Regions from separate parts of the Hydrogenophaga sp. UC242_53 genome, predicted to be linked through region 2. Evidence: riboswitches for the same ligand, from Rfam matches in the RefSeq annotation. Region 2 holds a riboswitch; the other holds the start of a gene.
What was found. A riboswitch is a leader RNA that binds a small molecule or an ion and turns the genes downstream of it on or off. The one in region 2 is predicted to bind S-adenosylhomocysteine.
Positions count from the first base shown of each region.

Region 1 (15,649 bases), 460 kb from region 2:
GCAACGTCGACGACGCCGCCGGCTCGGACGCGCGCCTGTGGGCGGTGCAGTACCTGCAACCCCTGTCCCGGCGCACCTCGGTGTACGTGAGCGTCGCCCACCAGCGCAACGACGGTGCGGCCGCGTTCGGCCTGTGGCCCAGCCGCGCCGACGCGGGCGGCAGCCCGGCCGCGGGCGCGGACGTCCGCGGGGTCCAGATCGGCATGCGCCACGTCTTCTGACCCGGGCGGAAAGGCTCAGGGCCTGACCCCCAGGGCCAGCGCGCGCGCGCACGAGCGGCACATGGCGACGAAGGCCTGGGCCGCTGGCGAGAGCGGGGGCTCGCGGCGGTAGACCACGCTGTTGACATAGCGCGGCACCGCCTCCCGCAGCTTGAGGGTCGCGAGTCCGTCGCCCATGAGACCGCGGTCGATCATCACGGCCGGGATGACGGCCATCCAGTCGGTGCCGCGCACCAGGGCCGCCAGCTGGGTCAGGGACTCGCACGTGGCCGCGATGAGGGGCGCCGGCAACCCGTGCTCGATGTGGTACTGCGTCACCGTGCCACCCGGGCCGCCCGGCGAGCCCAGCAGCACCCATTCGGTCTCGAGCAGCTCGCGGATGGAATCGGCGCCCGCCAGCGGGTGGTCTTCCCGGGCGATCACGGCCAGATCGCTGCGGAACAGCTCCACGCTCGTCAGGTTCGGTGACACGCCTTCGCCAGGCACCGCCGTGATCGCGAGTTCCACCTTGCCCTGTTGCAAGGCGGACTCCAGGTGCTCGTACACCCCGCTGGTCAGGTTCAGCCGCACGTCGGGGAAACGCTTGTGGAAGTCCGGCACCACGTGGTGCAACAGGGTCGCGGTCGGCGTGGGGCCCAGGCCAATGCTGAGGTGACCGCCGCTCTTGCCACGCAGGCGATCGGCGTCGCTGAGGATCTGGCGCGACTCGCGATCGACGATCTGCGCGCGCTCGTAGATCTGCCGGCCCTCCGCCGTCAAGGTGATCCCATGGGTCGATCGCACGATCAGCCGCAGCTTCAGCTCGTTTTCAAGCGCCTGGATGCTGGTGGTCAAGCCCGCCTGGGACACGTCGAGCTCTCGCGCGGCTCTGCGAAAACTGCCAAACTCGACAATGGCCAGGAAAGTTCGCAGCTGCTGAAGTGTCATGTCGTGATCACCGCAGGAAGCGGCCCGGGAATTATCGCGGACAAGCGCACGCGATAAGGCTCGAGATTTCCCGCATGCCACCGTGCCCGCGCGGCCATTCGACTGCTGTTAAGGTTCCGCTTTCACCGCCGCTTTCACCGCTTCAGGAGACTTCCTTGACGTACCCCAACACCCAACTCTTCATCCAAGGCCATTGGCGCGATGCCCAAGCGGGCGAGACGCTGGCCGTGTTCAACCCGGCGACCGGCAAGGAAATCGGGCGCGTGGCGCACGCGCGCCAGGCCGATCTGGACCTGGCCCTGGCCGCCGCGCAGAAGGGCTTCGAAACCTGGCGCGACACGCCGGCCATCGAGCGCGCCAAGGTGATGCGCGCGGCCGCCGGCCTGATGCGCGAGCGCGCCGGCGCCATCGCCCGCCTGCTCACGCAGGAGCAGGGCAAGCCGCTGGCCGAGGCCAAGGGCGAGGCCATGGCCGCCGCCGACATCCTGGAGTGGTTCGCCGACGAAGGCCTGCGCGTCTACGGCCGCATCGTGCCCTCGCGCGGCAACCTGGCCCTGCGCCAGATGGTGCTGAAAGACCCGGTCGGCCCGGTGGCCGCGTTCACGCCCTGGAACTTCCCCATCAACCAGGTCGTGCGCAAGCTCGCGGCGGCGCTGGCCACGGGCTGCTCCATGATCGTCAAGGCGCCCGAAGAAACCCCGGCCGCGCCGGCCGAACTGGTGCGCGCCTTCGCCGACGCCGGCCTGCCCGCGGGCGTGCTCGGCCTGGTCTACGGCACGCCGTCCGAGATCTCCAGCTACCTGATCGCGCACCCGGTCATCCGCAAGATCACCTTCACCGGCTCCACGCCGGTGGGCAAGCAACTCGCGGCCATGGCCGGCCAGCACATGAAGCGCGTGACCATGGAGCTGGGCGGGCACGCACCGGTGATCGTGGCGGAAGACGCCGACGTGGCCCTGGCCGTGAAGACCGCGGGCGGCGCCAAGTTCCGCAACGCGGGCCAGGTCTGCATCTCGCCCACGCGTTTCCTGGTGCACGAGAGCATCGCCAAGGAGTTCTCGGCCGCGCTTGTCAAACACGCGGCCGGCCTCGCGGTGGGCGACGGCACGGCCGAGGGCACGCAGATGGGCCCGCTGGCCGAACCCGCGCCGCGTCACGGCCATGGCCGAGTTCACCAAGGACGCCGTGGAGCGCGGCGCCACGCTGGCCACCGGCGGCGAGCGCATCGGCGACGAAGGCAACTTCTGGCGGCCCACCATCCTCACCGACGTGCCACTCGAAGCCCGCGTGTTCAACGACGAGCCCTTCGGCCCCATGGCCGCCGTGCGCAGCTTCAACACCCTGGACGAAGCCATCGCCGAAGCCAACCGCCTGCCCTACGGCCTGGCCGGCTACGCCTTCACGCGCTCGCTGAAAAACGCCGACCTGCTCGCGCGCCGGGTGGAAGTGGGCATGCTGTGGGTCAACATGCCCGCGATGCCCTCGGCGGAAATGCCGTTCGGCGGCATCAAGGATTCGGGCTACGGCTCCGAAGGCGGTCCCGAGGCCATGGAGGCCTACCTGAACTCGCGCGCCGTGGCGATCATGAACGTCTGATCGCTCGATGCGAAGGCCTAGGAACCCGGGTTCCTGGGCCTGGCCACCGGCGCCAGCAACTGATGCGCCTGCAGGCCGAACACGTGGGCAATGCGCTCCACGTTGTCCAGTGAAATGTTGCGCGCCTGCCGTTCCACGTGGCCGATGAACGTGCGGTGCAACCCGGCCTCATGGGCCAGGTCTTCCTGGGACCAGCCCCGCTCGGCGCGCAGCCGGATCATGTTCAGGGCCAGGGCCTCTCGGGCCGAAATGAGGGTTGGGGGAGCGCTGGCCGATGAACGAGACATCGCTCAAGTCTCTGGCTGTGACGTGTTTGAGTCAGCCTCCTTTAAGTCACATTATGATGCGCATACCGCAATGTCAGTCGCTGCACGCGAATTCCAGAAGAACTCGCGTGCAGCCGCAAGGAGATGTGTATGGGCTTTTTTTCAGGAGCGCCGGAAGTGTTCCGAAGGCGCAAGGCCGAAGCGGCCATTCAAACGCAGTTTGAACTGTGCCGCAACATGGGTGTCTCTCTGGGTCGCCCAGCGACCCTGGCCCGGCAGGTCGTTGAACTCGCATTCAACGACCTGCCGGGATTGTCCGATGGACGCCTCCAGGGCTGGGCCCTGACGACCACTGTGCTGGTCATGGCGTTCATGCGCAAGGAATCGCCTCAGGCAATGCGCATTCTCTGCGCCGTGGCATTGACCAGGATGCTGCTGGCGGCGAGCGATGAGGGCTCGCTGTGCGCCCTCTCCCTGGAAGAGGAAGCGCTGCTGCAAACTGCCCAGGAACTGATCCTGCAGTTCAACGCACAGCAGCGGATCACGTCAGACCTGTGATGGGGCTTGGCGCCCCGCCAACCTCCTCACTTGTTCGGGCCGATGCGGTGCGTGAAGGCAACGACCAGCGCGGTCACGAAGAAGAAGGCCTGCAGTTCCAGGCGCCAGCCGCCGGTGTTGGTGAGATCGAACCAGTGGCCCATGTGCGCCAAGCCCACGGCGAAGGCCATGTTGATCGCGATGACCAGGGCCGCCGGCACCACCCACACGCCCGCGAGCAGGAACAGCGGCGCCACGAACTCGCCCAGGTACACGCCATAGGCGAGGAAGCCGGGCAGGCCCTTGGCGACCAGCATGCCTTCGATGCCGCCCACGCCGCCGGTGATCTTGGCCCAGCCGTGCAGCACCATCAGGAGCGCGAGCGTCCAGCGCAACAGGATGACGCCGAGCCGGGGGTGGTTGAAAAGGTTGTTGAGCAGGTTCATGGTGAAAAGGTTTTAAGAAGCCAACATCAAAAAGGGGATGTACGGAAGGCAGAGCCGCCGCCGCATGAGGAGGTTCCCGGCGCGCCGCCATGGCGCCCCGTGACAAGGTCGGTGACCTACTGGCGCTTCCAATGCCTGTACCCGCGCCATCCCCACACCGCCAGGCACCCGGCGCCCAACACCAGCGCCAGCCAGCCCAGGCCCGCCGAGCCCGCGACGATGTCCCGCAGCGCCGGCGACTGGAGGCGGTGGGGTGCGATCAGCACGATCAGGCCAATGGCGGCGAGCAACACGCCTTTCCAAAGCAGATCGTCGTTGGGCCGTGGGTTCTTCGACGTCATCGTCTCCGTCCTCACAGGTTCGGCGCCAGCCAGCGCTGCAGCTCGTTGCGCGCCACGGCGCTGCGCTCGGCCAGGTCGTCCACCTGGTCGTCGCCGATCTTGCCGACGTTGAAGTAGGTGCTCTGCGGGTGGGCGAGGTAGAAGCCGCTCACGCTGGCCGCCGGGGTCATGGCCAGGCTTTCGGTCAGGCCCATGCCGATGTCCTCGCACTGCAGCACGTCGAACATCGCGCGCTTGACGGAGTGGTCCGGGCAGGCGGGGTAGCCCGGCGCCGGGCGGATGCCCTGGTACTTTTCCTTGATCAGCTCTTCGTTGCTCAGCGCCTCGTCGGCCGCGTAGCCCCAGAGGTCGGTGCGCACGCGGTGGTGCATGCACTCGGCCAGCGCCTCGGCCATGCGGTCGGCCAGGGCCTTGAGCATGATGGCGGAGTAGTCGTCGAGGTCGTCGAGGAACTGCTTTTCCTTCTTCTCCACCCCCAGGCCGGCGGTCACGGCGAACATGCCCACGTAGTCGTTGGCCTCGCCCTGGGGCGCGACGAAATCGGCCAGGCAGCGGCTGGGGCGCATCACGCCGTCGATCTCGTGCTTCTCGGCCTGTTGGCGCAGGCCGTGCCAGGTCAACGCGACTTCGCGGCGGCTCTCGTCGGTGTAGAGCTCAATGTCGTCGTCGTGCACGCTGTTGGCCGGGTACAGGCCCACCACCGCGCTGGCGCTGAGCCAGCGGCCTTCAATGAGGCGCTGCAGCATGCGCTTGCCGTCGCTGAACACGCGCCGCGCTTCTTCGCCCACCACCTCGTCCTTCAGGATCTCGGGGAAGGGGCCGGCCAGGTCCCAGGTCTGGAAGAACGGGGCCCAGTCGATGTACTTGGCGATCTCGTGCAGGTCGAAGTTCTTGAACACGCGCTTGCCGATGAACTTGGGCTTCTGCGGCGTGTAGGCCTTCCAGTCGATCGGCGTCTTGTTCAGGCGCGCGCGCTCCAGCGGCCACAGCGGCACCTGTTTCTTGTTGGCGTGCTGGGTGCGCACGCGCTCGTAGTCGGCATTGACCTCGGCGATGTAGGCCGCGGCCTGGTCGGACAGCAGGCCCTGCGCCACGCTCACGCTGCGCGAGGCGTCGGGCACGTAGACCACCGGGCCGTCGTAATGCGGCGCGATCTTCACCGCGGTGTGCACGCGGCTGGTGGTGGCGCCACCGATCAGCAGCGGGATGCCCCGGCCGCGGAAGTGTTCGTCCTTCTGCATCTCGCCGGCCACGTACTGCATCTCTTCCAGGCTGGGCGTGATCAGGCCCGAGAGGCCCACGATGTCGGCGCCCTCGGCCTTGGCGATGGCCAGGATCTCGTGGCAGGGCACCATCACGCCCATGTTCACGACCTCGTAGTTGTTGCACTGGAGCACGACGGTGACGATGTTCTTGCCGATGTCGTGCACGTCGCCCTTGACGGTGGCGATCACGATCTTGCCCTTGGGCTTCACGTCGCCGCCGGCCGCCTGCAGGGCCAGTTTCTCGGCCTCGATGTAGGGCAGCAGGTGCGCCACGGCCTGCTTCATCACGCGCGCGCTCTTCACCACCTGCGGCAGGAACATCTTGCCCTGGCCGAACAGGTCGCCGACCACGTTCATGCCGTCCATCAGCGGGCCTTCGATCACGTTGAGCGGGCGGCCGCCGCCGGCCTCGATCTCGCGCCACATCTCTTCGGTGTCTTCGGTGATGAAGTCGTTGATGCCGCGCACCAGCGCGTGGCTCAGCCGCTCGCGGATCGGCAGCGCGCGCCATTCGTTCTTCTTGCTGTCGTCCTTGGCCGAGCCCTTGGCGCTCTCGGCCACCTCCACCAGGCGCTCGCCCGCATCGGGCCGGCGGTTGAGCACCACGTCTTCCACGCGCTCGCGCAGCTCGGGCTCGAGCTCGTCGTACACGCCCACCATGCCGGCGTTGACGATGCCCATGTCCATGCCGGCCTGGATCGCGTGGTACAGGAACACGGTGTGGATGGCCTCGCGCACCGGGTCGTTGCCGCGGAAGCTGAACGACACGTTGGACACGCCGCCGCTGACCTTGGCGCCCGGCAGGTGCTGCTTGATCCAGCGCGTGGCGTTGATGAAGTCCACCGCGTAGTTGTTGTGTTCCTCGATGCCGGTGGCGATGGCGAAGATGTTGGGGTCGAAGATGATGTCTTCGGGCGGGAAGCCCACCTCATCGACCAGCACGCGGTAGGCGCGTTCGCAGATCTCGACCTTGCGTTCGTAGGTGTCGGCCTGGCCTTTTTCGTCGAAGGCCATGACCACGGCGGCCGCGCCGTAGCGCTTGACCAGGCGCGCCTGGCGCTTGAACTCGTCCAGGCCTTCCTTCATGGAGATGGAGTTGACGACGCCCTTGCCCTGCACGCAGCGCAGGCCAGCCTCGATCACCTCCCACTTGGAGGAGTCCACCATCACCGGCACGCGCGCGATGTCGGGCTCGCCGGCGATCAGGTTGAGGAAACGCACCATGGCGGCCTTGCTGTCGAGCATGGCCTCGTCCATGTTGACGTCGATGATCTGGGCGCCGTTCTCCACCTGCTGGCGCGCCACGGCCAGCGCGTCTTCGAAGCGCCCCTCGAGGATCATGCGGGCGAAGGCCTTGGAGCCGGTGACGTTGGTGCGCTCGCCCACGTTGACGAACAGGCTGCCCGGCTCGATGCGCAGCGGCTCCAGGCCGGAGAGCAGCATCGGCGGCACGGGGGAAGACGGGGACGGAGAAGCGGATTCGGAGGACATGAGGCTCACCAAGGCAGTTTGCGAAAAACAGACCGGTGAGCGCCGTTTGGGCCTGTTCGCGCCCACTCAAGCCTGACGCACGGTGAGGGCTGAAAAACCCGCCGGCGCTGCAACGCTCCTTGAGAAGCGGCGATTTTAGCTCGCCAGGGCGGGCTTCGCCCGCCATTGGTGCGATGTTTGCTTGCCCCGCGCCCATGCCTTCCAGCCCCAGCGACCCCGACAGCCCCGCAACCGACTGGCACGCCCAGGAGCTGCTGCTCATGCGCGAAGTGATGAAGCTGGTGGGCCGCAGCCTGGCGCCGGCCTTCGTGCTGCGCGAGATGCTGCACCTGATGAGCGAATTGCTGGGCCTGAACCGGGGCCGCATGGTGCTGGCCGGCGAGGCCGCGCCGGGCGAAGAGCGCACGGCCTCGGTGCGCCACGCCTACGGCCTCACGGCCGAGGAGGTGCAGCGCGGCGTGTTCCGCTGGGGCGAGGGCATCACCGGGCGCGTGCTGGCCACCGGCCTGCCCGCGATCGTGCAGGACGTGGACGCCGAACCGCTGTTCCTGTTCCGCACGGTGCCGCGCGATCGCCTGCCGCCGCAGACCGTGGCCTTCATCGCGCTGCCGATCGAGGTCAACGGCGCCACCATCGGCGTGCTGGCCTGCCACCGCATCCGCAGCCGCCAGCGCCACCTCAACGACGATCTGGCGGTGCTGCGCATCCTGGCCACGCTGGCCGGGCAGCTGCTGCGGCTCGAACAGCTGGTGGCCGAGCAGACGCGTCAGCTGCTGGCGCGCAACGCGGCCCTGGCCCGCGCGCTGGACAGCGCCAGCGCCCGCTACGGCCTGATCGGCCGCTCGCCCGCGCTGCTGCAGGCGCTGGGCGAGCTCGAGCGCGTGTCGCAGTCGCAGGCCACGGTGCTGCTGCTGGGCGAGTCGGGCACCGGCAAGGAGCTGTTCGCGCGCGCGGTGCACCTAGCCAGCGGCCGGCACGACCAGCCCTTCATCAAGGTCAACTGCTCGGCGATTCCCGACACGCTGTTCGAGTCCGAGCTGTTCGGTTACGAGCGCGGCGCCTTCACCGGCGCGAACACCGCGCGCGCGGGCTGGTTCGAGCAGGCCCACGGCGGCACCATCTTCCTCGACGAGATCGGCGAGCTGCCGCTGGCCATGCAGTCCAAGCTGCTGCGAACCCTGCAGGAAGGCACGCTGGTGCGCCTGGGCGGCACGCGCGAGCTGAAGGTGAACGTGCGCCTGGTGGCCGCCACCAACCGCGACCTCGCGCGCGAGGTGCAGGCCGGGCGCTTCCGGCAGGACCTGTACTACCGCCTCAACGTGATCCCGATCCGCCTGCCCAGCCTGCGCGAGCGCGGCGAGGACGTGCGCGCGCTGGCCCTGCACTTCGTGAACCGCGCCAACCAGGCGCACCAGCGCAACGTGAACCTCGCGCCCGACGCGCTGGCCCGGCTGGAAGCGCATGACTGGCCGGGCAACATCCGCGAACTGGGCAACCTGATCGAGCGCCTGGTGCTGCTGGCCGACCACACCCTGGTGACGGCCGCCACGCTGGAGCGTTTCATGCCCCAGGGCACGGCGGCCACCGCCGACGACGATGAGCCGCTGGTGCGCGACTACCAGAGCGCGCAGTCGCACAGCGCGCAGGCCCTGCGCGAGGCGCTGGCCCGGCACCAGGGCAACCAGTCGCGCGCGGCGCAAAGCCTCGGGTTGACGTTGCGCCAGTTCGCCTACAGGATGAAGAAGCTCCCCCCTGCGCCGCCTTCGGCGCCTTCCCCCCGAAGGGGGGACGACACCTGAGGCCCGGCGAAGCCGGTTCCTCGGTGTCTCTGGTTTGCACCTCCCAATGCGTCGACATTGTGTCGACACATTGAAGCGACAAGGATCTGGTCACGGATGGCAGCGCTCTATTTTCAATAGCATCAAACTCAATGAAAACAATGACTTGACAGCCATTTCAGGCAACTTCACGAGGCTGGCACGCGGGTTGCGAAAAGGCACCGCAGGCAATCCCGCCGGCCGCTTTTTTCGTGAGGTTTCCATGAGCATCGACGCCATCCTGATCGCCCCCGCCCAGTTGCAGGCCCTGCAGTCGTCCGAACCCGTGGTGGTCATCGACACCCGCGACGCCGAGACCTACGCCGCCGGCCACATCCCCGGTGCGGTGAACCTGCGCGAGGTCTTCACCTACCTCGCCACCTCCACGCCCGAAGGCCTGCAAGCCCTCAAGGCCACCTTCGCCGCCGCGCTGGGCGCCGCCGGCCTCTCGGGCGAAGAGACCGCCGTGTTCTACGAGGACGCGATGAACAGCGGCTACGGCCAGTCCTGCCGCGGCTACTACCTGCTGACCTGGCTGGGCTACCCCAGGATCAAGGTGCTCAACGGCGGCTTCAGCGCCTGGAAGGCCTCGGGCCTGCCGGTCTCCACCGAGGCCGCCACGCCCACGCCGGCCACCTTCCCCGAGCTGGCGGGCAGCGACGTGATGCTCACCCAGGCCGACGTGCAGGCCGCGCTGGGCACCGACACCGTGCTGCTCGACGTGCGCGACGTGGACGAGTGGATCGGCGACAGCTCCTCGCCCTACGGCAAGGACTTCGCGCCGCGCAAGGGCCGCCTGCCCGGCGCCAAGTGGGTCGAGTGGTACCGCTTCATGAAGCCGTCCGCCCAGGGCCCGGTGTTCAAGACGCCCGACGAGGTGAAGGCCGAGTGCGCCACCGCCGGCATCGCGCCCGACGACACCGTCTACCTCTACTGCTTCAAGGGCGCGCGCGCGTCCAACACCTTCTTGGCCCTCAAACAGGCCGGCTTCAGCGACGTGCGCATGTACTTCGGCTCGTGGAACGAGTGGTCGCGCGACGAGAGCCTGCCGATCGAGACCGGCCTGCCGTTGGCGAAGTCGAGCAAGAAGCCCAGCCTGGCGCTCGCCGCCTGATCTCAACCCTTCCCGTTTTTCAACCCTGGAGACCCCATGTCCGCCACCGACACCCTTGAACCCACCGCCCCCGCCAGCACCACCGTGAAGGCGTGGCTGCGCCCGATCGACGGCGCCGGCCTCGCCGCCTTCGCCGCCAAGGGCAAGGCCAACCCGGCCAGCCGCGGCACCAACAAGGTCCACACCGTGATGGAGGGCCAGTACCGCTCGCTCTCCACCGTGGGCCAGCACGCGCCGGTGGTGGTGGACGAGCCGCTGCACCTGTTCGGTCAGGACACCGCCCCCGCCCCGGGCGAGATCGTGCTCTCGGGCCTGGGCGGCTGCCTGGCCGTGGGCATCACGGCGGTCGCGACCTGGAAGGGCGTGAAGCTCAGCAAGCTCGAGGTCTTCCTCGAGGGCGACATCGGCAACCCCGCCGCCTGGGGCGCCGGTGGCGCGCTCGAGAAGACGCCGCCCGAGATGGGCTTCCAGGCCATCCGCGTGAAGGTGCTGGTGGAGGGCGACGCCCCGCGCGAGGTGCTCGACGAGATCGTGCGGCACGCCAACTTCTACTCGCCCGTGCGCCAACACCCTGCGCAACCCGATCCCGATGACGGTCGACCTGGCCTGAGCGCCGCCGCCTGCCTGCCTGCCTGCCCCTTCAACCTCCTGGACCGCGCATGAACCCGAACGACCTGCCCCGCGAACTGACCCACGAAACAACGGCCGACGCGCTGCTGGCCGCGGTGCGCACCGTGGCGCAAGGCCCGCTGGCCGCGGTGGTGGAAGCCATCGACCGCGAAGGCCACTACCCGCGCGAGGTGCTGCAGCAGCTGGGCGCGCTCGGCGCGCTGGGGGCCCACCTGGACGCACCGGCCGGGCGCGCCGACTACGGCCTGGCGATCCGCGCCATGGCCGAGGTCTCGCGCGTCTGCGGCGCCACCGGCTTCATGGTCTGGTGCCAGCTGGTCTGCGGCCTGTACATGCAGGCCAGCGGCAACCCGGCGCTGGGCGGCGCGGCGCTGCGGGCGCTGGCCAGCGGCGAGGCCCTGGGCGGCACCGCCATGTCCAACCCCATGAAAAGTTATGCGCAGATCGAGAGCCTGCTGCTCAAGGCCACGCCGGTCGAGGGGGGCCACCTGGTCAGCGGCACCCTGCCCTGGGTCAGCAACCTCGGCCCGGGCCACGCCTGCGGCGCGCTCGCGGCGGTGGTGGATGCGCAGGGCGAGCCACTGGGCCACGAGCTGATGTTCCTGCTGCGCTGCGACGCGCCTGGTGTGGAGCTGCGCGAATGCCCGAGCTTCTCGGCCATGGAAGGCACCGGCACCTACGCGCTGCGCCTGAAGGACGTGTTCATCGGCGCGAACGAGCGCATGGCCGAACCGGCCAAACCCTTCATCGCGCGCATCCGCGCGGCCTTCGTGCTGCTCCAGTGCGGCATGGCGGTGGGCGTGGCGCAGGGCGCGATCGACAGCATGTGGGCGGTGGAGGCGCAGCTGGGCCACGTGAACCAGTTTCTCGAAGACCGGCCCGACGCCTTGCAGGCCGAGCTGGACGCGCTGACGGCGCGCGTGATGGCACTCGCCGACACGCCGTTCAACGACAGCGTGGACTTCTTCATCGACGTGCTCGACGCGCGCGCCCACGGCGCCGAGCTGAGCCTGCGCGCCGCGCAGTCGGCCCTGCTGCACCAGGGCGCGCGCGGTTACCTCATGAGCTCGGACGTGCAGCGCCGCGTGCGCGAATCGCACTTCGTTGGCCATCGTCACGCCCGCCATCAAGCACCTGCGCAAGGAAATCGCGCGCCTGTCCGCCGAGGTGATGCCGTCATGAACACCGCCCCCTCCTTGTCCCCGGTCACGGCGGCCATGCAGGCGCTCGCGCCCTACCAGACCTACCTCTGCGACGCCTGCGGCTACCTCTACAACGAAGCCGACGGCGACCCCGACGGCGGCCTGCCGCCCGGCACGCGCTACGCCGACATCCCCGACGACTGGGCCTGCCCGCTGTGCGGCGTGACCAAGGCCGACTTCCGGCCTTACACGCCGCCCTCTCTGGAAACCTTGCGCGCCGCCCTGCCCCGCAGCGCGCCGGTGGCCGCGCGCGGTGGCGCGGCCGGCGTGGTGATCGTGGGCGCGGGCCGCGCCGGCTGGCAGATGGCCGAGGCGCTGCGCGCGCTCGACGCGAAGCGGCCGATCACCCTGGTGAGCCAGTGCGCGGGCGACCTGTACGACAAGCCGCTGCTGTCCGTCTCGCTGGCGCGCGGGCTCGCGCCCGACACCCTCGCCAAGGAAAGCGGCCCCGCGGCGGCCGCGCGCCTGAACCTGCGCCTGCTCGCCCACACCCAGGCCGTGCGCATCTGCCCCGACACGCGCACGCTGCGCACCACGCGCGGCGTGCTCCGCTACGACCACCTCGTGCTGGCGCATGGCGCCCAGGCCGCGCTGCCGCCGGCCCTGCCCGCCGCGCTGTGCTGGCGCATCAACCACCTCGACGCCTACCGGCGGCTGCGCGCCGCGCTGGGGAATTCAACGAAGGACGTGGCGATCGTCGGCGCCGGCCTGATCGGCAGCGAACTCGCCAACGACCTCGCGCTCGGCGGCCACCGCATCACCCTGCTGGACGTGCAGGCCGCACCGCTGGCGCGCTGGCCCGCCGAGCAGGCGGGCGCGCCGCTGCTCGATGCCTGGAAAGACCTGGCCATCCGTTTCGTGGGGGGCGTGCAGGTGGCGCGGCTGGAGCCGGTGGCCGGCCGCTACCGGCTCACCACCGCCTGCGGCCAGCGCTTCGCGGCCGACCAGGTGATCGCCGCCGCCGGCCTGCAGACGCCGACCCGGCTGGCGCGCAGCGCCGGGCTCGCGTGGGACCAGGGCATCGCGGTGGACGCCGCCACGCTGCGCACCAGCGACGACCGCATCCACGCCCTGGGCGACTGCATCGCGGTGAACGGGCAGCCGAGCCGCTTCATCGAACCGATCGCGCGCCAGGCCCGGGCCATCGCGGCCGAGCTCTGCGGCACGGCCCCCGCGCCATACGCACCGCGCGCGGCGGTGGTGCGGGTCAAGACCACCTCGCACCCGCTCACGCTGCACTGAGCTGAGCTGAGCGGTGCGCGCGCTCAGCCCTGGGTCTTCTCGTGCGCCAGCGCGAAGGCGAGGATCACCTCGCGCACCACCTTGCGCTGCCCCACCGGCAGGTTGAGGTAGGCGTCGAACATCTCGCGCTCCTCGAAGCTCAGGGCCTCGTCCCAGCGCTTGCGCTTCTCCTGCACGCGGCGGCGCACATCCGGGCCGTAGCGCAACACCTCGGGCTCCACCTTCAGGATCTCGGCCAGCAGCTGCAGCTTGTCCTGCGCGGGAATGGCCTGGCCCTTGAGCCAGCACGACACCGCCTGAAAGGACACCGAGGTCCCCCAATAGCGGGCATTGAACAGGTTGTGCAGCACGCCGGGCCGGGGCTGCAGACCCACCGCCAGCATGGCTTCGCGCAGCCGTTGAGCGAATTCGAGCTTCTGATTCATGCACCGAACGCTAGTTTTCGGCCGCGCGCGAGATTAATATCCATTTGAGTTTTGAACTCACATCTTGATTGATTTGTTCACATTGTCTCAAGGAGGACAAAGATGACCCAGGCTGTGGCACCCCGCCTCACCCCCACCACCACGGCCCTGCTGCGCTGGTGGTTTGGCCAGGAAGCGATCTGCCTGCGCGGCGGGCAGGGCTTTCATGACCGGCAGCGCCGGGCGATCCAGGACACCCTCATGGCGCACGAAGCGATGGACCCGCACTCGCTGCGGCTGGAGCGGCCCGTGCACCGCCTGGCTTTGACCCAGGGAGAACACCAGATCGAGGTGCTGCTGGCGCTGCTGGTCTGGCAACTGCTGAACCGCAACGACACGCTGGCAGCAGGCACCGACGACGCGCGCTTCACGCACCACTTCATCGCCGTGGCCGCGCATGACCCTGCCCGCGAGCGGCTGCGCCAGGTGTTCTTCGGCCGGCCCCGGCCGGGCGGCCGCGGCCAGCGCGACTTCGGCACGAGCGATCTGGTGCGGCTGAGCCCGCTGCTCGTCCCCACCGCCCGCCACGAGGAGGTCCACGCCTTCGTGCGCGCCAGCGCGTGCCACGGCGCCCCGCTCTTCCACCAGTTCGATGGCGGCGGGGTGATCGCCCTCACCGACGGCCGCCTGGAAGCGCTGGAATGTCTGGCGCGCCTGCCCCATGCCATGCTGTTCGACGACGACACCCGCCCGCCCTACCTGGAGCACTGCGAAGAGGACCGGCACGGCCTGGCCTGGCGCCACCACGTGCGCCGCTTCGCCACCGCGCGGCGCGGTTTTGGCGTGCAGGTGGTGTTCACGCCGCCGCCGGGTCAGGGCCCCGGACAGCCCTGACCGCCCTCAGGCGCTGGGGGTGCCTTGCGCGCGCAGCGGGATCGTGCGGCGCGCGGGTTTTTCCGCCCGCGCGCGCAGCTGGCCGCAGCCGCCTTCCACATCCTGCCCGGCCGACTGCCGCAGCTTGGTGAGGATGCCGCGCCGGTGCAGGCGGCGCGCGATCTCGGCCGCCTGGGCCCAGCTCGGGCGCCGGTACGGCAGGTCGTCCACCGTGTTGTACGGGATCATGTTCAGGATGGCGTACTTGCCGTGCAACAGCCGCACGATGCCCTCGATCTCGTCGTCGCCGTCGTTGATGCCTTCGAGCAGCGTCCACTGGTATTGAATGGGGTAGCCGGTGGCGCGCGCGTAGCGCTCGCCCGCGTCCACCAGTGCCTCGGGCGTGAGGCGGGGCGCGCGCGGCAGCAGCTGCTCGCGCAGACCGGCCTTGGTGGTGTGCAGCGAGAGCGCCAGCGCGGGCTTCACCCGGCCCTGCGGCAAGGCCTCGAACACGCGCGGGTCGCCCACGGTGGAGAACACCAGGTTCTTGTGGCCGATGTTGCCCACGGTGCCCAGCAGGTCGATGGCTTCGAGCACGTTGTCCAGGTTGTGAGCGGGCTCGCCCATGCCCATGAACACCACCTTCTTCACCACGCGGCGCGTGCGCGCCAGCGCCACCTGCGCCACGATCTCGGCGCTGCCGACCTGGCGCACCAGGCCGCCCTGGCCCGTCATGCAGAACACGCAGCCCACCGCGCAACCCACCTGGGTGGACACGCACAGGCCGTCGCGCGGCAGCAGCACGCTCTCCACGGTCTGGCCATCGGCCAGCGCCACCAGCAGGCGCGCCGAACCGTCCTCGCCCGGGTGTTCGGAGCGCAGCACCGCCAGGCCCGCGAGCTCCTCGGCCAGCGCCGGCAAGGCCGCCACCAGCGTCGCGGGCAGGAAATGCTCGACCTGGCGCCGGCCCGCGTCCTGCGGCAGGGCCTGCGACCACAGGCGCAGCACGCGCTGCTCGTGGCGGGGGTTGGCGCCGAGCGCGCGCAGGCGTTGGCGGAGGTGTTCGATGCGCATGGGACGAGAAGCTTAGCGCCGGGCTCAGCGGTCGAACAGCGCGGCCAGGGCCGGCCCGGCTTCGTCGATGAAGTGGCGCAGCTTGGCCGGCACGAAGCGCTGGCCCGGGTAGACGAGGTGGATAGGGTCGGTGCGCGCGTGCCAGCCCGGCAGCAGCGGCACCAGCTGGCCGTGGTCGACCTCGCGCCGGCACACGTAGTCCG
Region 1 is NZ_CP170552.1:4,913,058-4,928,706, reverse strand. Features, by position in the region: gene ACFJI0_RS24765 (porin) at 1-221, shown strand, start outside; gene ACFJI0_RS24760 (LysR family transcriptional regulator) at 237-1,148, opposite strand; partial or broken gene ACFJI0_RS24755 (NAD-dependent succinate-semialdehyde dehydrogenase) at 1,304-2,744, shown strand; gene ACFJI0_RS24750 (helix-turn-helix domain-containing protein) at 2,762-2,965, opposite strand; gene ACFJI0_RS24745 (hypothetical protein) at 3,161-3,568, shown strand; gene ACFJI0_RS24740 (DoxX family protein) at 3,595-3,993, opposite strand; gene ACFJI0_RS24735 (hypothetical protein) at 4,110-4,334, opposite strand; gene metH (methionine synthase) at 4,346-7,042, opposite strand; S-adenosyl-L-homocysteine riboswitch at 7,121-7,217, opposite strand; gene ACFJI0_RS24725 (sigma-54 interaction domain-containing protein) at 7,285-8,889, shown strand; gene ACFJI0_RS24720 (hypothetical protein) at 8,980-9,138, opposite strand; gene ACFJI0_RS24715 (sulfurtransferase) at 9,131-10,021, shown strand; partial or broken gene ACFJI0_RS24710 (OsmC family protein) at 10,058-10,631, shown strand; partial or broken gene ACFJI0_RS24705 (acyl-CoA dehydrogenase family protein) at 10,681-11,833, shown strand; gene ACFJI0_RS24700 (FAD-dependent oxidoreductase) at 11,830-13,095, shown strand; gene ACFJI0_RS24695 (transcriptional regulator) at 13,119-13,520, opposite strand; gene ACFJI0_RS24690 (hypothetical protein) at 13,623-14,393, shown strand; gene ACFJI0_RS24685 (RNA methyltransferase) at 14,400-15,446, opposite strand; gene ACFJI0_RS24680 (LysR family transcriptional regulator) at 15,471-15,649, opposite strand, start outside.
Region 1: another riboswitch for S-adenosylhomocysteine. It lies ahead of metH (methionine synthase); the one in region 2 lies ahead of ahcY (adenosylhomocysteinase).

Region 2 (15,649 bases):
GCCGGCAACCACGCCGACGTGCTCAAGCACATCACCCTCATCGCCACGCTGCGCCACCTGATGCAGAAGGAGGCGGGTCTGACGCTGATCGACACCCACGCGGGCGCGGGCCTGTACCGGCTCGACGGCGACTACACCGAGACCGGGGGCGAGGCCAAGGACGGCGTCGTCAAGCTCATGGGCGCGCTGCGCGCGGCCGACGGGCCGTCGACCGAGGCCGTGGCGCCCGCCATCGACGACTACCTCGATCTGGTCGCCAGCTTCAACCCGTCGGGCGCGTTGCGGGTCTATCCCGGCTCGCCGTTCGTCATGCACCAGCTGCTGCGCGCCGAATCGCGCGACCGGCTCAAGCTCTTCGAGCTGCACCCGACCGACAGCCGCACCCTGTCCGCCAACATCGCCCAGCTCGAAGCCGGCCGCCAGATCGCGGTGGTGCGCGAGGACGGTTTCGAGGGCGTGAAGCCCCTGCTGCCGCCGCCGCCCTCAGCCACCGGCTCCAAACGGGCCATGGTGTTGATCGATCCGAGCTATGAGATCAAGAGCGATTACGGAAAAGTGAGCGCCTGCATACAAGAGCTCATCCGGCGTTTCCCAACCGGCACCTACCTGGTCTGGTACCCGGTGATTCCGCGCCCCGAGGCGCACGATCTGCCGCGCCGCCTGCGCACCCTGTCGAACCAGGCCCAGAAACCCTGGCTGAACGCCACGCTGGCCATCGGCCAGGACCCGACCCACGGTCCCGACGACCGGCCGGGCCTCACCGCCAGCGGCATGTTCGTGATCAACCCGCCGCACACCCTCAAGGGCACGCTGCAGGCCGCCTTGCCGCAGCTGCTGGTCCACCTGGGCCGGGGACGCGGCAAATCCCAGGCGCTCGAATCGGGCGGCTGAACGCCGGATTCAGCGTGGCCGGGCCAGGGTCATGGTCCAGTAGCGGCCGTAGGTGGTGCCGCTGCGCTGCACGCAGCTCACACCCACGTGCTGGTACTCGGCGCGCATGATGTTGGCGCAGTGGCCGGCGCTGGCGAGCCAGCCGCTCATCACGGTCGAGACCGAGGTCTGCCCCGCCGCGATGTTTTCCCCCACCCACGACCACGCATAACCTTCGGCGGCGATGCGCTGGGAGGCCGTGCGGCCGTCCAGCCCGGTGTGGGAAAAGTAGTTGTTGACGGCCATGTCGGTCGAATGCCGCGCGGCGGCGGAGAACAGCGCGTCGTTCCAGGCCAGTGGCGCGACCGCCGGCATCGCGGTGCCGCCGCAGCTGCGCGCCACGGCCCGCGCCGCGTTGATCTGTTGCAGCAAGCTGTTGCGGAAGTCGGGCAGGTTGCAGCTGGTGCTGGCGTCCAGGGCGACCAGCGTCGAACCGCCGCTGCCCGAGCCGGCGCCGCCCGCGCTGTTCGGCGGTGAGGGCACGCCGATCGTCGCATCGGCCCCGCCGCTGGCGCCCGCGTCGCCGCCACCGCCCCCCACCACCGCCGCAGGCGGTCAAGGTCAGCAGGGCCCCCAGGATCAAGCCCACACCAGCGAGTCGTTGTTCATCAGGAAGAGACAGGTGTTGCATGCGCTCCACTCTAGGGTCGGGCCGACGGAGTAAGGTAAGCGGATGTAGAAGACGACCGCTCCTCGGCCAGGCAGCGCCGCCGTTCCGAAAACCGTTGGGCGGGCGTTGCAAAATTAGCCGACCGATCGGTCGGCTAATTGGCTATACTGCGATCCGCACCCCCACTGCGCAGGAGATTCCGCATGTACACCCAGTCCTTCAATGTGCCCGACGCCGACGCCCAATCCGGCACCCCGCTCAAGGCCGTGCCCCATGACACCGCCCTGCAGGCGCACTTCGACGCCGTGATCGACGCCGACGGCAAGATCGAGCCGCGCGACTGGATGCCCGACGCCTACCGAAAGACGCTGGTGCGGCAGATCAGCCAGCACGCGCACAGCGAGATCGTGGGCATGCTGCCCGAGGGCAACTGGATCTCGCGCGCGCCCAGCCTCAAACGCAAGGCGATCCTGGTGGCCAAGGTGCAGGACGAAGGCGGCCACGGCCTGTACCTCTACAGCGCGGCCGAGACGCTGGGCACCAGCCGCGACCAGATGTTCGACGCGCTGCACAGCGGCAAGGCCAAGTACAGCTCCATCTTCAACTACCCCACGCTGACCTGGGCCGACGTGGGCGTGGTCGGCTGGCTGGTGGACGGCGCGGCGATCATGAACCAGATCCCGCTGTGCCGCTGCAGCTTCGGGCCCTATGCGCGCGCCATGATCCGGGTCTGCAAGGAAGAAAGCTTCCACCAGCGCCAGGGCTTCGAGTCGTTGATGACCATGATGCAGGGCACGGCCGAGCAGAAGGCCATGGTGCAGGACGCGGTGAACCGCTGGTGGTGGAAGTGCCTGGCATGTTCGGCCCGCCCGACGCCGACAGCCCCAACAGCGTGCAGGGCATGCGCTGGGGCATCAAGCGCATCAGCAACGACGACCTGCGCCAGAAGTTCGTGGATGCGACCGTGCCGCAGGCCGAGGTGCTGGGCGTCACCCTGCCCGATCCGGCGCTGAAGTGGAACGAGGCACGCGGCCACCACGACTACGGCCAGATCGACTGGGACGAGTTCTGGGCCGTGGTCAACGGCGACGGCCCGTGCAACAAGGAACGCCTGCGCACCCGCGTGAAGGCCTGGAACGACGGCGCCTGGGTGCGCGAAGCCGCCCTCGCCCACGCCCGCAAACAACAGCAACGTGCCATGAAGGAGGCCGCATGAACACCACCACCTTGAAGGAATGGCCTCTCTGGGAGGTCTTCGTGCGCAGCAAGCAGGGCCTGGAGCACAAGCACTGCGGCAGCCTGCACGCCAGCGACGCCCAGCACGCGCTGCACCTGGCGCGCGACGTGTACACGCGGCGCCAGGAAGGCGTGAGCATCTGGGTCGTGCAAAGCAGCGGCATCACGGCCAGCGAGCCCGACAGCAAGGACAGCTTCTTCGACCCGGCCGCCGACAAGGTGTACCGCCATCCCACCTTCTACGAGATCCCCGACAAAGTGGGGCACATGTGATGAGCGGCACGGCACCGATCGACTACCTGCTGCACCTGGCCGACAACGCGCTGGTGCTGGGCCAGCGCAACGCCGAATGGTGCGGCCACGGGCCCATCCTCGAAGAAGACCTCGCGCTGGCCAACAACAGCCTGGACCTGCTCGGCCAGGCCCGCCTGCTCTACCAGCACGCGGCCACGCTGATCAACGCCGACCCGGCCCAGGCGCAGCGCTTCGCCCACCTGCAGGGTGCGCGCACCCACGGCGCGGTGACCGAGGACACACTGGCCTACTTCCGCGACACGCACGAGTTCCGCAACCTCACGCTGCTGGAGCTGCCGCACAGCGGCCCGCTGGCCAGCACCGCGTCCGGCGACCGCGACTACGCGACCACCCTCGCGCGCAACTTCCTCTACAGCGCGCTCATGGTGCTGGTGTGGGACCGGCTGCAGACCTCGGCCGATGCGCAGCTCGCCGCCATCGCGGCCAAGTCGCTGAAGGAGGTGCGCTACCACCTGCGCCACGCCAGCGACTGGCTGGTGCGCTTCGGCGATGGCACCGACGAATCGCACGCCCGCGCGCAGGCCGCGCTGCAGCACCTGCTGCCCTACTGCCAGGAGTTCTGGATCGGCAGCGAGGCCGAAACCGCCGCGGTGCACAACGGCACCGGCGTCGACGCGGCCGGCCTGCAGGCCGACTGGGACGCGCTGGTGGACGACACGCTGAACGAGGCCACGCTGCAGCGCCCCGCCGTGCAGGGTCATGTGCCGCAGGGCAAACACGGCGTGCACTCCGAGCACATGGGGTTTCTGCTCGCCGAGATGCAGAGCCTGGCACGCACGCATCCGCAGGCCGTGTGGTGAGCGCCCACCATGCACACCGAAATCCATGACGCGCTCGCCGGCCTGGCCGACCCGGAAATCCCGGTGGTCAGCCTGAGCGAGCTCGGCATCCTGCGCGGCGTGCGCACCGGCTCGGACGGTGTTCCCGAGGTGGTGATCACGCCGACCTACAGCGGCTGCCCGGCCATGGGCCAGATCGAGGACGACGTGCGCGCCGCGCTGGCGAACGCGGGCCTCACCGCGCGCGTGGTCACGCAGCTCGCGCCGGCCTGGACCACCGACTGGATGAGCGAGGCCGCGCGCGAGAAGCTGCGCGCCTACGGCATCGCGCCACCACAATGCGGCAGCGAGCCGCCGGCCTCCGCCGCGCCGCTGAAGTTCTCGCGCCAGGCCCTGCGCCGCGAGACCGTGCCCTGTCCGCAGTGTGGCTCGACCCACACCACCGAGACCTCGCCCTTCGGCTCCACCGCCTGCAAGGCGATGTACCGCTGCCTCGACTGCCTGGAACCGTTCGACTACTTCAAGCCTTATTGACGCCATGTCCACCGCCGCCCGCTTCCACGAACTCCCGATCGCCCGCATCAGCCCCGAGGCCGCCGGCGCGGTGGCGATCACCTTCGCGATCCCACCCGAGCAGCGCGCCACCTTCGCGTTCGAGCCCGGCCAGTTCCTCACCGTGCGCGCCACCATCGACGGCCAGGACGTGCGGCGCAGCTACTCCATCAGCAGCCCGCGCAGCCTGCTCACGCAGCGCGGTGAACTCACGCTGGGCATCCGCCCCGTGGACGGCGGCGTGTTCTCCAACTGGGCCGCGACCGCCCTGAAGGCCGGCGACACGCTCAAGGCGATGCCGCCCGACGGCCGCTTCACCGTGCACAAGCCGCGCGCGGTGCACCGCGTGGGCTTCGCGGCCGGCTCGGGCATCACGCCCATCCTCTCGCTCATGGCCAGCACGCTGGAGGAGTCGCCCGCCTCGAAGTTCACCCTCGTGTACGGCAACCGCCGCATGGGCAGCGTGATGTTCAACGAGTCGCTGCAGGATCTGAAGGACCGCTACGCGGACCGCCTCACGCTGATTCACATCCTCTCGCGCCAGGCGCAGGAAGTGCCGCTGCTCGAAGGCCGCATCGACGCCGACAAGGTGCGCGCCCTGATCGACACCCTGCTGCCCGTGGGCAGCATGGACGAGGTCTTCATCTGCGGCCCCGAGGCCATGATCGAGGCGACGGAAAAGGCCTTGCTCGATGCGGGCGTGCGCCCCGACCGCGTGCACACCGAGCGCTTCACCTCGCCCACGCTGGAGGCCTTGCCCGCCGCGCAGCGCCGGGCTGCCGTGCTCGGCCAGCCGGCCGTGCGCGCCGAGGGCGAGGTCGCGCTCACCGTGGTGCTCGATGGCAAGCCGCACCAGTTGCGCATGAACCGCGACGAGCGCGTGCTCGACGTGGCCCTGAACGCCGGACTGGACCTGCCCTGGTCGTGCCGGGGCGGCGTGTGCTGCACCTGCCGCGCCAAGGTGATGGAAGGCGCGGTGCAGATGGACAAGAACTTCACGCTCGAGCCCTGGGAAACCGACAAGGGCTTCGTGCTGAGCTGCCAGGCGCGGCCCACCACCGACCGCGTGGTGGTGAGCTACGACGAGCGCTGAAGCTGTCGCTCAGAAGCGCCAGCCCAGGCCCACGCCGACCAGCACGGGGTCGGCCTTGAACTGGCCGATCTTCGCGCCACCGGCGCTCACGTCGGTCTTGATGAAGACCTTCTTCACGTCCACGTTCAGGTAGAGCTGCTTGCTCAGCGGAATGTCCACCCCCACCTGCAGCGCCGGGCCGAAGCTGTGGCGCTTCACGTCGGCCGCGCCGCCCAGCAGGTGCACCGAGCTGAAGCGCGTGTAGTTGAGGCCCGCGCCCACGTAGGGCTTGAAGCCGGGCGCGTCGAAGTGGTACTGCACGGTCAGCGTGGGTGGCAGGTGGCGCAGCGTGCCGATGGCCGCGCCGTTGGACGTGAGGGTGTGTTTCTGCGGCACCGTGAGGATGAGCTCGGCCGCGAGGTGCTTGCTGAAGAAGTAGCTCACGTCGACTTCGGGCAAGCCCTTGTTGTTCATGGCCAGGCCCAGGCCGGTGCCGTCCTTGTCGGCGCTGTCCAGGTGCACGGCGCGGGCGCGCACGAGCACGCTGCCGGCCTGGAAGTCGTCCTGCGCCAGGGCGGCGCCCGAGGCGAGCAGGCAGGTGGACGCGAGGGCGGCCAGGGCGAAGTGGTGCGTATTCATGATGGTCTTCTGTGTTGCGTTGACTCGGGAGAATCCCCGCGTCCATTACAGAAGACCGTGCGTGGCGCGGCGTTGCGCCACGTCAAACCGGCCGGAGACCTGGCCCCGCTGGTGCGGGTTGCTTGACGCAGGTCAAGCCACGCGCGTCAGTCGCGCAACAGCACGACCCGGCCGACGCCGCCCTGCACGATGCCCAGCGCCGACGCGGCCGCGCGGCTGAGGTCGATGATGCGGCCCGGCACGTGCGGGCCGCGGTCGTTGATGCGCACCGTCACCTCCTTGCCCGTGCGGGCGTGGCGCACGCGCACGCGGGTGCCGAACGGCAGGGTCTTGTGGGCCGCGGTGAGTTCGTTCATGTCGTAGACCTCGCCGCTGGCGGTGCGCCGGCCGTGGAAAGGCTCGCCGTACCAGGACGCCAGGCCCCGCGCGATGACGCTCTCGCTGGCGTCCGGGGTGTCGGTGTCGTCGGCCGAGGCATCGGGCACGCTGCCCAGGTCGGGCATGTCCGGCGCTCGCGTCGCGCAGCCGCCGAGCCACAACAAGGTGGCCAGCGCCAGCGTGACCGCGGGCTTGAGGCTCATGCAAGACCGAGGCGCTGGACGATGTCCGTCGTGGCCCCGCTCTGGTTCATGGTGTAGAAGTGCAGCCCCGGCACGCCGCCGCCGCGCAGGCGGTCGCACAGGTCGGTCACCACGTCCAGGCCGAAGGACTTGATGGACGCGGTGTCGTCGCCGAAGGCCTGCAGGCGCATGCGGATCCAGCGCGGGATCTCGGCGCCGCAGGCGTCGGAGAAGCGCATCAGCTGCGTGGAGCTGGTGATGGGCATGATGCCCGGCACCACCGGCACGTCCACGCCCACGCGCTGCAGCTCGTCGCGGTAGCGGAAGTAGGCATCGGCATTGAAGAAGTACTGCGTGATGCCCGAATCGGCACCGGCCTTCACCTTGGCCGCGAAGGCCTCGAGGTCGGCCTCGGGCGAGCGGGCCTGCGGGTGCGTTTCCGGGTAGGCCGCCACCTCGATGTGGAATCGGTCACCGGTCTCGGCGCGCACGAAGGCCACCAGGTCGCTGGCGTAGCGGAACTCGCCACCCACACCGTAGCCGCTGGGCAGGTCACCGCGCAGGGCCACGATGCGGCGGATGCCAGCGGCCGCGTAGGCCGCCAGGCGCTCGCGGATGCTCGCGCTCGACTGGCCGATGCAGCTCAGGTGCGGCGCGGCGGGGCAGCCCTCGCCCATGATCTCGGTCACGGCCTGCAGCGTGCCGTCCTGCGTGGAGCCACCGGCGCCAAAGGTCACCGAGCAGAACTCGGGCTTGAGCGCGTAGAGCTGCTGGCGCACCGCGCGCAGCTTGACCGCGCCTTCGGGCGTCTTGGTCGGGAAAAATTCCAGGCTGATGGGAAGACTCACGGCCCCCTCCTTACATCACTTGCTCGCATACACAAAAAACTCGCGGTTGCCGTCACCCCCGGTGATCGCGCTCTCGACGTAGTCGCGCATCCGCAGGCCCTGCTCTTCGCAGGCCTGCGCGATGCGATCGCGCACGATGGCGTAACTCGCCGCGTCCTTCACCAGACCGCCCTTGCCGATGTGCCCGGGCTGCAGCTCGAACTGCGGCTTGACCAGCATCAGCATCTGCCCGCCCGGCGCCAGCAGCGGCACCAGGGCCGGCCACACCAGGGTCTGCGAGATGAACGACAGGTCGCCCACGATCAGATCGAACGGCGGCGCGCCACCCGCGTCCTGCAGCGCCTGGGCCGAGAGATCGCGCGCGTTGCATTTTTCAATGCAGATCACGCGCGGATCGCCCTTGAGCTGCGGGTGCAGCTGGCCCTGGCCCACGTCCACCCCCATGACCCGCGCCGCGCCCCGCTGCAACAGGCAGTCGGTGAAACCGCCGCTGCTCTGCCCCACATCGAGGCAGCGCAGGCCGCTCACGTCCAGGCCGGTGTGGCGCAGCGCGCCTTCCAGCTTGAGGCCGCCGCGCGACACATAGCGCGTCTCCGCCGTGTCCAGCAGGCGCAGCTCGGCCGCGTCGCGCAGCTCCTCGCCGTTCTTGGTGACCGCTGTCCAGTCGCCACCCGGCGCACGCCATTGCACGCCCGCGGCGATGAGCCGCTGGGCCTGCGAACGGGTGGCGGCCAGGCCGCGCTCGACGAGCAGCTGGTCGGCCCGCATGGGCGCGATCAATACCGGTAGGTGTCCGGCTTGTACGGGCCGGCCTTGCTCACGCCGATGTAGGCGGCCTGCTCGTCGGTCAGCTCGGTCAGCATGGCGCCGACCTTCTTCAGGTGCAGGCGCGCGACCTTCTCGTCCAGGTGCTTGGGCAGCACGTAGACCTGGCCCACTTCGTACTTCTTCGGCTGCGTGAACAGCTCGATCTGGGCGATGGTCTGGTTCGCGAACGAGCTCGACATCACGAAGCTGGGGTGGCCGGTGCCGCAGCCCAGGTTCACCAGGCGGCCCTTGGCCAGCAGGATGATCTTCTTGCCGTCGGGGAACTTGACGTGGTCGACCTGCGGCTTGATCTCTTCCCATTCGTACTTCTCGATCGAGGCGATGTCGATCTCGTTGTCGAAGTGGCCGATGTTGCAGACGATGGCCTGGTCCTTCATCGCGGCCATGTGGTCGTGCGTGATGATGGATTTGTTGCCGGTGGTGGTCACGAAGATGTCGGCCTTGTCGGCGGCGTACTCCATGGTCACGACCTTGTAGCCTTCCATCGCGGCCTGCAGGGCGTTGATGGGGTCGATCTCGGTCACCCACACCTGGGCCGACAGCGCGCGCAGCGCCTGGGCCGAACCCTTGCCCACGTCACCGTAGCCGGCGACCACGGCGACCTTGCCGGCGATCATCACGTCGGTGGCGCGCTTGATGCCGTCGACCAGCGATTCGCGGCAGCCGTACAGGTTGTCGAACTTGCTCTTGGTCACCGAATCGTTCACGTTGATGGCGCGGAACGGCAGCGTGCCCTTGACGCTCATTTCCTTGAGGCGGTGCACGCCGGTGGTGGTCTCTTCGGTCACGCCGATGATCTGGCTGGCCTTGCGGGTGTACCAGGTCGGGTCCTGCGCGAGCTTGGCCTTGATGGCGGCGAACAGGCAGGTTTCTTCTTCGCTGGTCGGCTTGCTGATGACCGAAAGGTCCTTCTCGGCCTTCTGGCCCAGGATCATCAGTAGCGTGGCGTCGCCGCCGTCGTCCAGGATCATGTTGGGGCCTTCGCCTTCCGTGCCGGCGGCGCCGAACTCAAAGATGCGGTGGGTGAAATCCCAGTACTCGGCCAGGGTCTCGCCCTTGTGCGCGAACACCGGCGTGCCCTGCGCGACCAGCGCGGCGGCGGCGTGGTCTTGCGTGGAGAAGATGTTGCACGAAGCCCAGCGCACGCTCGCGCCCAGGGCCTGCAGGGTTTCGACCAGCACCGCGGTCTGGATCGTCATGTGGATGCTGCCGGTGATGCGCGCGCCCTTGAGCGGCTTGGCGGCGGCGAATTCCTCGCGGATGGCCATCAGGCCGGGCATTTCGGTTTCCGCGATGCGGATTTCCTTGCGGCCCCACTCGGCCAGGGAAAGGTCGGCGATCGCGCTGTCGGCGGTCGGGTTGTTCAGACGTGCATTCATGGTTCGCTCCGGAAAGGATGGACAAACCACATCTGGCATTGAGTCAAAAAGAACTCATCGCACGGGATGTGGATGAGCGTCGTTGCATGGATGGTCCGAGCCTCACGCCCCGCTGCTGAAGTGTTCAGTGGGGGCGCTGCAACGCTCCTCGGATCGCGCGATTCTACCGCAGCGGCCTCGATCTGCCCCCTGCCGCGCGTCGCCGGTGGCACCTGCGGCGCCCGGGGCCCTGTGCGACACTGCCCGCCTTCCATGCGCATGAATCCCCTCACCCTCTGGCCCGCCACGGACCGCGCCCGCATCCACGGCGTGCTGACCGACATCGACGACACCCTCACGACCGAGGGCGCGATCACCCCCGATGCCCTGGACGCCTTGCACCGCCTGCGCACCGCCGGCCTGCCGGTGTTCGCCATCACGGGCCGGCCCGCCGGCTGGAGCGAGGCCTTCGCGCTGGCCTGGCCGGTGGACGCCATCGTGGCCGAGAACGGCGCCGTGGCGCTGTGGCGCGGCGACTCGGGCGAACTCAGGCGCGACTACCTGCAGGACGCGGCCACGCGCGCCGCCCATTTCGCGAAGCTGCAGGCCACCGCGCGGCGCGTGCTGGCCGAGCTGCCGCAGGCCCGCCTGGCCGCCGACAGCCCGGGGCGCGAGACCGACATCGCGATCGACCACAGCGAGTTCGCCCACCTGAGCGAAGCCGACATCGCCACGGTGGTGCAACTCATGAAAAGCGAGGGCCTCAACGCCACCGTGAGCTCCATCCACATCAACGGCTGGATCGGCGAGCACGACAAGCTGGCCGGTGCGCGCTGGATCGTGCGATCGCGCCTGGGCCGCTCGCTCGACGACGAACTCGACCGCTGGGTCTATGTCGGCGACTCGACCAACGACGCGCGCATGTTCGGCCATTTCCCGCACAGCGTGGGCGTGGCCAACGTCGCGCGCTTCTGGGGCGCGCTCACGCAACACCCGCGCTACGTGGCCGCGGGCGAGCGCGGCGCGGGCTTCACCGAGGTGGCCGACGCGGTGCTGGGCGCGCGGGCCGCGGGCGCATGAGCGAACACCCGCTGCCGCCCACCGGCCCCCTGCCGGAGCACCCACCCGCCCAGGCCCGGCTCGGCCTGGTCGCGATCTTCGGCTCCACCTTCTTCGAGCTGGTGGGCTACTTCATGCTCACGCCGCTGCTGCTGTTGCGCCTCAAGGGCGGCGGCGAATCGACCGCGCTGGCCGGTGTGTTCGCCGCCAGCGGCTGGCTCGGCGTGTTCTTCATGACGCCGTTCGCCTCGGCCATCACGCAGCGCCTGGGCCGGCGGCCCACGCTGTGGCTGGCCGCGCTGATCCCGGTGATCGCCACCGCCGGCTTCGCCTTCACGCCGCTGCTGTGGCTCTGGTTCGTGTTCAAGATCGCCGCCGGCATGGCCTCGGGCCTGCGCTGGGTGCTGGCCGAGGCCGTGGTGGCCGAGTTCTCGCCGCCCGGGCAGCGCGGGCGCTACGTGGGCATCTTCGAGACCATGGTGGGCATCACCTTCGTGGTCGGCCCGCTCATGCTGGCCTGGGTCGGCGCCGACAGCGACGCGGCCCTGTGGATCGCGCTCGGCTTCATGGCCATCGGCCTGGTCTGGAGCCTGCTGATCCCGCGCCTGCCCGACGCGGCCGACGCGCACAGCGCGAAGGTGGGCCTGTCGGGCGTGTGGCACGCGCTGCTGGCCCATCCGCTGATCATGACCGTGGGCTTCGTCGGCGGTTTCTTCGAAAGCGGCCTCACGTCCATCCTGCCGCTCTACGGCCTGGCGCTGGGCCTGGGCGCCACCGTGGCGGCGCTGCTGGTCTCGGCCAGCGGCCTGGGCAGCGCGCTCATGATGCTGCCGGCCGGCGTGCTGGCCGACCGCATGGCCCACCACCCGGCGCAGCGCTGGGGCGACGGCCACCGCGCGCGCCTGGCGATCATGCGGGTCTGCGCCCTGATCACCCTGCTGCGCAGCCTTGGTCATCCCCTTCGTGGCCGGCACGCCCTGGCTGGCCGCGCCCGTGGCCTTCCTCTGGGGCGGCGCGGGCGGTTGTCTGTACACGCTGGCGATGATCGACATCGGCTCGCGCGAGGAAGGCATCACCCTGGTCAACAGCACCGCCGTGCTGGTGCTGTCCTACACCCTGGGCGGGGTGCTCGCGCCCGCGCTGGGCGCCGCCGCGCTGCAGTGGGCGCCCACGCTGGGCTTCCCGGCCCTGCTGCTGTCGGTCGCCGGCCTGGGCTGGTGGCTGTTGAGACGGACCGTTTCGGCCCCATCTGAAGGAACCCCACGCGGCTGAGGGCCTCCTAACCTGACAAGAGAAAGGATCTCCTCATCGCGATTCCCTGGCTGGTTGCCCTGAAAGTGATCCCCTGGGGGGACGTGATCGAACACGCGCCCACGGTGCTCAACGCCGCGCGCAAGCTGCTGGACCGCTCGAAGGCGCCACCCGCCGGCACGACCGCGCCGGTGCCGCTGGACCTGGGCGACGCCCCGCCCACCCTGGGGGAACTCAAGAACCGCCTGATCGAAGCGCGGCAGCTGATCGACCAGCAGGCCGCGGTGCAGGCCCAGATGGCGCAGACCCTGACCGAACTGGCCGAGCAGAACGCGCGCCTGGTGGGTGCCGTGGACCTGCTGCGCAAGCGCACGCGCCTGCTGATGGGGGCCCTGGCCGTGCTGGCGGTGGGCGTGGTCTGGCTGCTCGCGCGCTGAGCGCTCAGCCGCCGCGTTCGGCCTGCAACGCCGCGTCGCACCCCACGCCGGCCGCGATCCAGCGCCGCGCCAGCCGCTGGAACACCGGCGCCGCCCAGCGCCAGCGCGGGCCCAGCACGCCCCGCGCGTCGGTGATGGCGCCACAGCGGTAGACCGACAAGGCGCCGTCCCAGCGCAGCGCGTCGCACGCGCCCACGCGCTTGCGCGAAATCACCCGCCCCAAAGGACAAGGCTCGGCCAGGCAACACACCCCGCAGCCGTTGCACGGCGCGCCCAGAACCGGCTTGGCCGGCGCCTCGGCGTGGATGTGGATGACCTGGCCCTCGGGCATCACGTCCTGGCCAGCACCGGCCCCAGCACACGCCCGGTGTGCGTGTCCAGGCGCACCACCTCGTCGGGTGGCGCGGCGGCCACGATGCGGCCCCCGCCGTTGCCACCCTCGGGGCCCAGGTCGATGATCCAGTCGGCCTCGGCCATCACGTCCAGGTCGTGCTCGATCACCACCACGCTGTGGCCGCCGTCCACCAGGCGGTGCAGCACGCGAATCAGCTTCTCCACGTCGGCCATGTGCAGGCCCACCGTGGGCTCGTCGAGCACGTAGAGCGTGTGCGGTGGCTTCTGGCCCCGGCGCGTGACGTCGTCGCGCACCTTGCTGAGTTCGGTCACCAGCTTGATGCGCTGCGCCTCGCCGCCGCTGAGCGTCGGGCTGGGCTGGCCCAGCGTGAGGTAGCCCAGGCCCACGTCCTTGAGCAGCTGCAGCGGGTGGCTGATGTTGGGCATGCTGGCGAAGAAGTCCACCGCCTCGTCCACCTCCATCTGCAACACGTCGCCGATGCTCTTGCCCTTCCAGGTCACGGCCAGCGTCTCGGGGTTGAAGCGCGCGCCGTGGCAGACCTCGCAGGGCACCTTCACGTCGGGCAGGAAGCTCATCTCGATGGTGCGCATGCCCTGCCCTTCGCAGCCCGGGCAGCGGCCTTCGCCGGTGTTGAAGCTGAAGCGGCCGGGGCCGTAGCCGCGCGCCTTGGCCTCCAGCGTGTCGGCGAACAGCTTGCGCACCGTGTCCCAGAAGCCGATGTAGGTGGCTGGGCAGCTGCGCGGCGTCTTGCCGATCGGCGTCTGATCGACTTCGAGCACGCGGTCCACGGTCTCGAAACCACTCACGCTGGCGCAGCCGCTCCAGGCGGGGTGCTTGCCCTTGTCCATGGCGTCGCGCCCGGCCTTGGTGCTGCGCTGGCTCACGGCGGCGGCCACGTTGGTCAGCAGCACGTCGCGCGCGAGCGTGGACTTGCCCGAGCCCGACACGCCGGTGATGACCACCAGGCGCTGCAGCGGCACCGCGGCGTCGAGCTCGTTCAGGTTGTGCAGCTTCGCGCCGCGCACGCGCAGCCAGGGCGCGCTGTCGTCCAGCGCCGGCAGCACGCCACGGCGCGCCTGCAGCGGGTGCTTCATCGCGTGCAGCAGGTAGCGCCCGGTCACCGAGTCGGCGTTGGCCGAGAGGTCGTCCACCGACCCCTGGGCCACCACGCGCCCGCCGCGCTTGCCCGCGCTCGGGCCGATGTCGATGATGTGGTCGGCGCGGCGGATGGTGTCCTCGTCGTGCTCCACCACCACCAGGGTGTTGCCCTGGTCGCCGAGCTTGTGCAGCGCGTTGAGCAGGATGGCGTTGTCGCGCGCGTGCAGGCCGATGGTGGGCTCGTCGAGCACGTAACACACGCCCTGCAGGTTGCTGCCCAGCTGCGCCGCCAGGCGGATGCGCTGCGCCTCGCCGCCGCTGAGCGTGGGCGCGCCGCGGTCCAGCGTGAGGTAGTTCAGGCCCACCTCTTCGAGGAAGGCCAGCCGGCTTTCGATCTCGGGCAGCAGGTCGCGCGCGATGTCGGCCTCGCGCGCGCTGAGCGCCAGGTCTTGCATCAACCCTTGCACCCAGGCGCGCACCTCGCGCACCGAAAGGCGGGCCACGTCGGCAATGCCCACGCCGGCGAAACGCACCGAGCGGGCCTGCAGGTTCAGGCGCTTGCCCGAGCAGAACGGGCAGACCTCGTCCGTCACGCCATCCACCTCGGGTTCGGCAAAACTCTGCTCGCGGCCTTTTTCCTTGTCGTCGCGCACCGAATCGTCCAGCGCCTTGAGCTGGTCGCGCGAGAGCTTCACGCCGGTGCCCACGCAGTCGGGGCACCAGCCATGTTTGCTGTTGTACGAGAAGAGGCGCGGGTCGAGTTCGGGGTAGCTGGTGGCGCACTCCGGGCAGGCGCGCGTGGTGGAAAACACCTCCAGCTTGCCGAGCTCGCGCGTGGACCGGCCTTCGGCCAGCGCCTGGGCCAGGCCGTCCAGCGGCGAGAGCACGTGCACCTGGCCCTTGCCGATCTCCAGCGCCTTGGTGAGCTGCTGGCGCAGCGCGGTCTCGTCGTCGGCGCTGACCACGAAGTCGGCCACCGGCAGTTCGATGGTGTGCTCCTTGAAGCGGTCGATGCGCGGGAAGCCGGTGGTGGGCAGGAACTCGCCGTCCACCCGCAGGTGGGTGTGGCGACGCGGGCGCGCCCAGTCGGCCAGCTCGGTGTACACGCCCTTGCGGTTGACCACCAGCGGCGCGAGCAGGCCGATGTGCCGGCCCTTGTAGCGCGCCAGGATGGCGGCGACGATGCTGTCGGGGCTTTGCGGCATCACGACCGCGCCGTCGTACATGCAGTGCTGCGTGCCCAGCTTCACGTACAGCAAGCGCAGGAAATGCCAGACCTCGGTGGTGGTGCCCACGGTGGACTTGCGGCCACCGCGCGAGAGGCGCTGTTCGATCGCCACCGTGGGCGGGATGCCATAGACCGCGTCCACCTCGGGCCGGCCCGCGGGCTGCACGATGCTGCGCGCATAGGCGTTGAGGCTCTCCAGGTAACGCCTCTGGCCTTCGTTGAACAGGATGTCGAAAGCCAGCGTGGACTTGCCCGAGCCGCTCACGCCGGAGATGACGTTGAACTTGCCGCGCGGAATGTCCACGCTCAGGTTCTTGAGGTTGTGCTCCTTGGCGTTGACGATGCGGATGGCGTGGGCGTGTGGCCCCTCGTTGCGCGCGCGCGCCGGCTGCAGGCCCTTGGCCCGGCCTTCGCGCACTTCGTGCACCTCGCCCATCGCCAGCGCGTACTCGCGCAAAGCCTTCGCGGTGTGGCTGCTGGCGTGTTCGCGCACG
Region 2 is NZ_CP170552.1:52,654-68,302, reverse strand. Features, by position in the region: gene ACFJI0_RS00335 (23S rRNA (adenine(2030)-N(6))-methyltransferase RlmJ) at 1-891, shown strand, start outside; gene ACFJI0_RS00330 (CAP domain-containing protein) at 901-1,413, opposite strand; partial or broken gene paaA (1,2-phenylacetyl-CoA epoxidase subunit PaaA) at 1,744-2,756, shown strand; gene paaB (1,2-phenylacetyl-CoA epoxidase subunit PaaB) at 2,753-3,049, shown strand; gene paaC (1,2-phenylacetyl-CoA epoxidase subunit PaaC) at 3,049-3,891, shown strand; gene paaD (1,2-phenylacetyl-CoA epoxidase subunit PaaD) at 3,901-4,404, shown strand; gene ACFJI0_RS00305 (2Fe-2S iron-sulfur cluster-binding protein) at 4,409-5,515, shown strand; gene ACFJI0_RS00300 (OmpW family protein) at 5,525-6,133, opposite strand; gene ACFJI0_RS00295 (septal ring lytic transglycosylase RlpA family protein) at 6,280-6,714, opposite strand; gene metF (methylenetetrahydrofolate reductase [NAD(P)H]) at 6,711-7,541, opposite strand; gene ACFJI0_RS00285 (TlyA family RNA methyltransferase) at 7,557-8,309, opposite strand; gene ahcY (adenosylhomocysteinase) at 8,318-9,748, opposite strand; S-adenosyl-L-homocysteine riboswitch at 9,816-9,904, opposite strand; gene ACFJI0_RS00275 (HAD-IIB family hydrolase) at 10,007-10,807, shown strand; gene ACFJI0_RS00270 (MFS transporter) at 10,804-12,039, shown strand; gene ACFJI0_RS00265 (hypothetical protein) at 12,124-12,474, shown strand; gene ACFJI0_RS00260 (hypothetical protein) at 12,479-12,805, opposite strand; gene uvrA (excinuclease ABC subunit UvrA) at 12,805-15,649, opposite strand, start outside.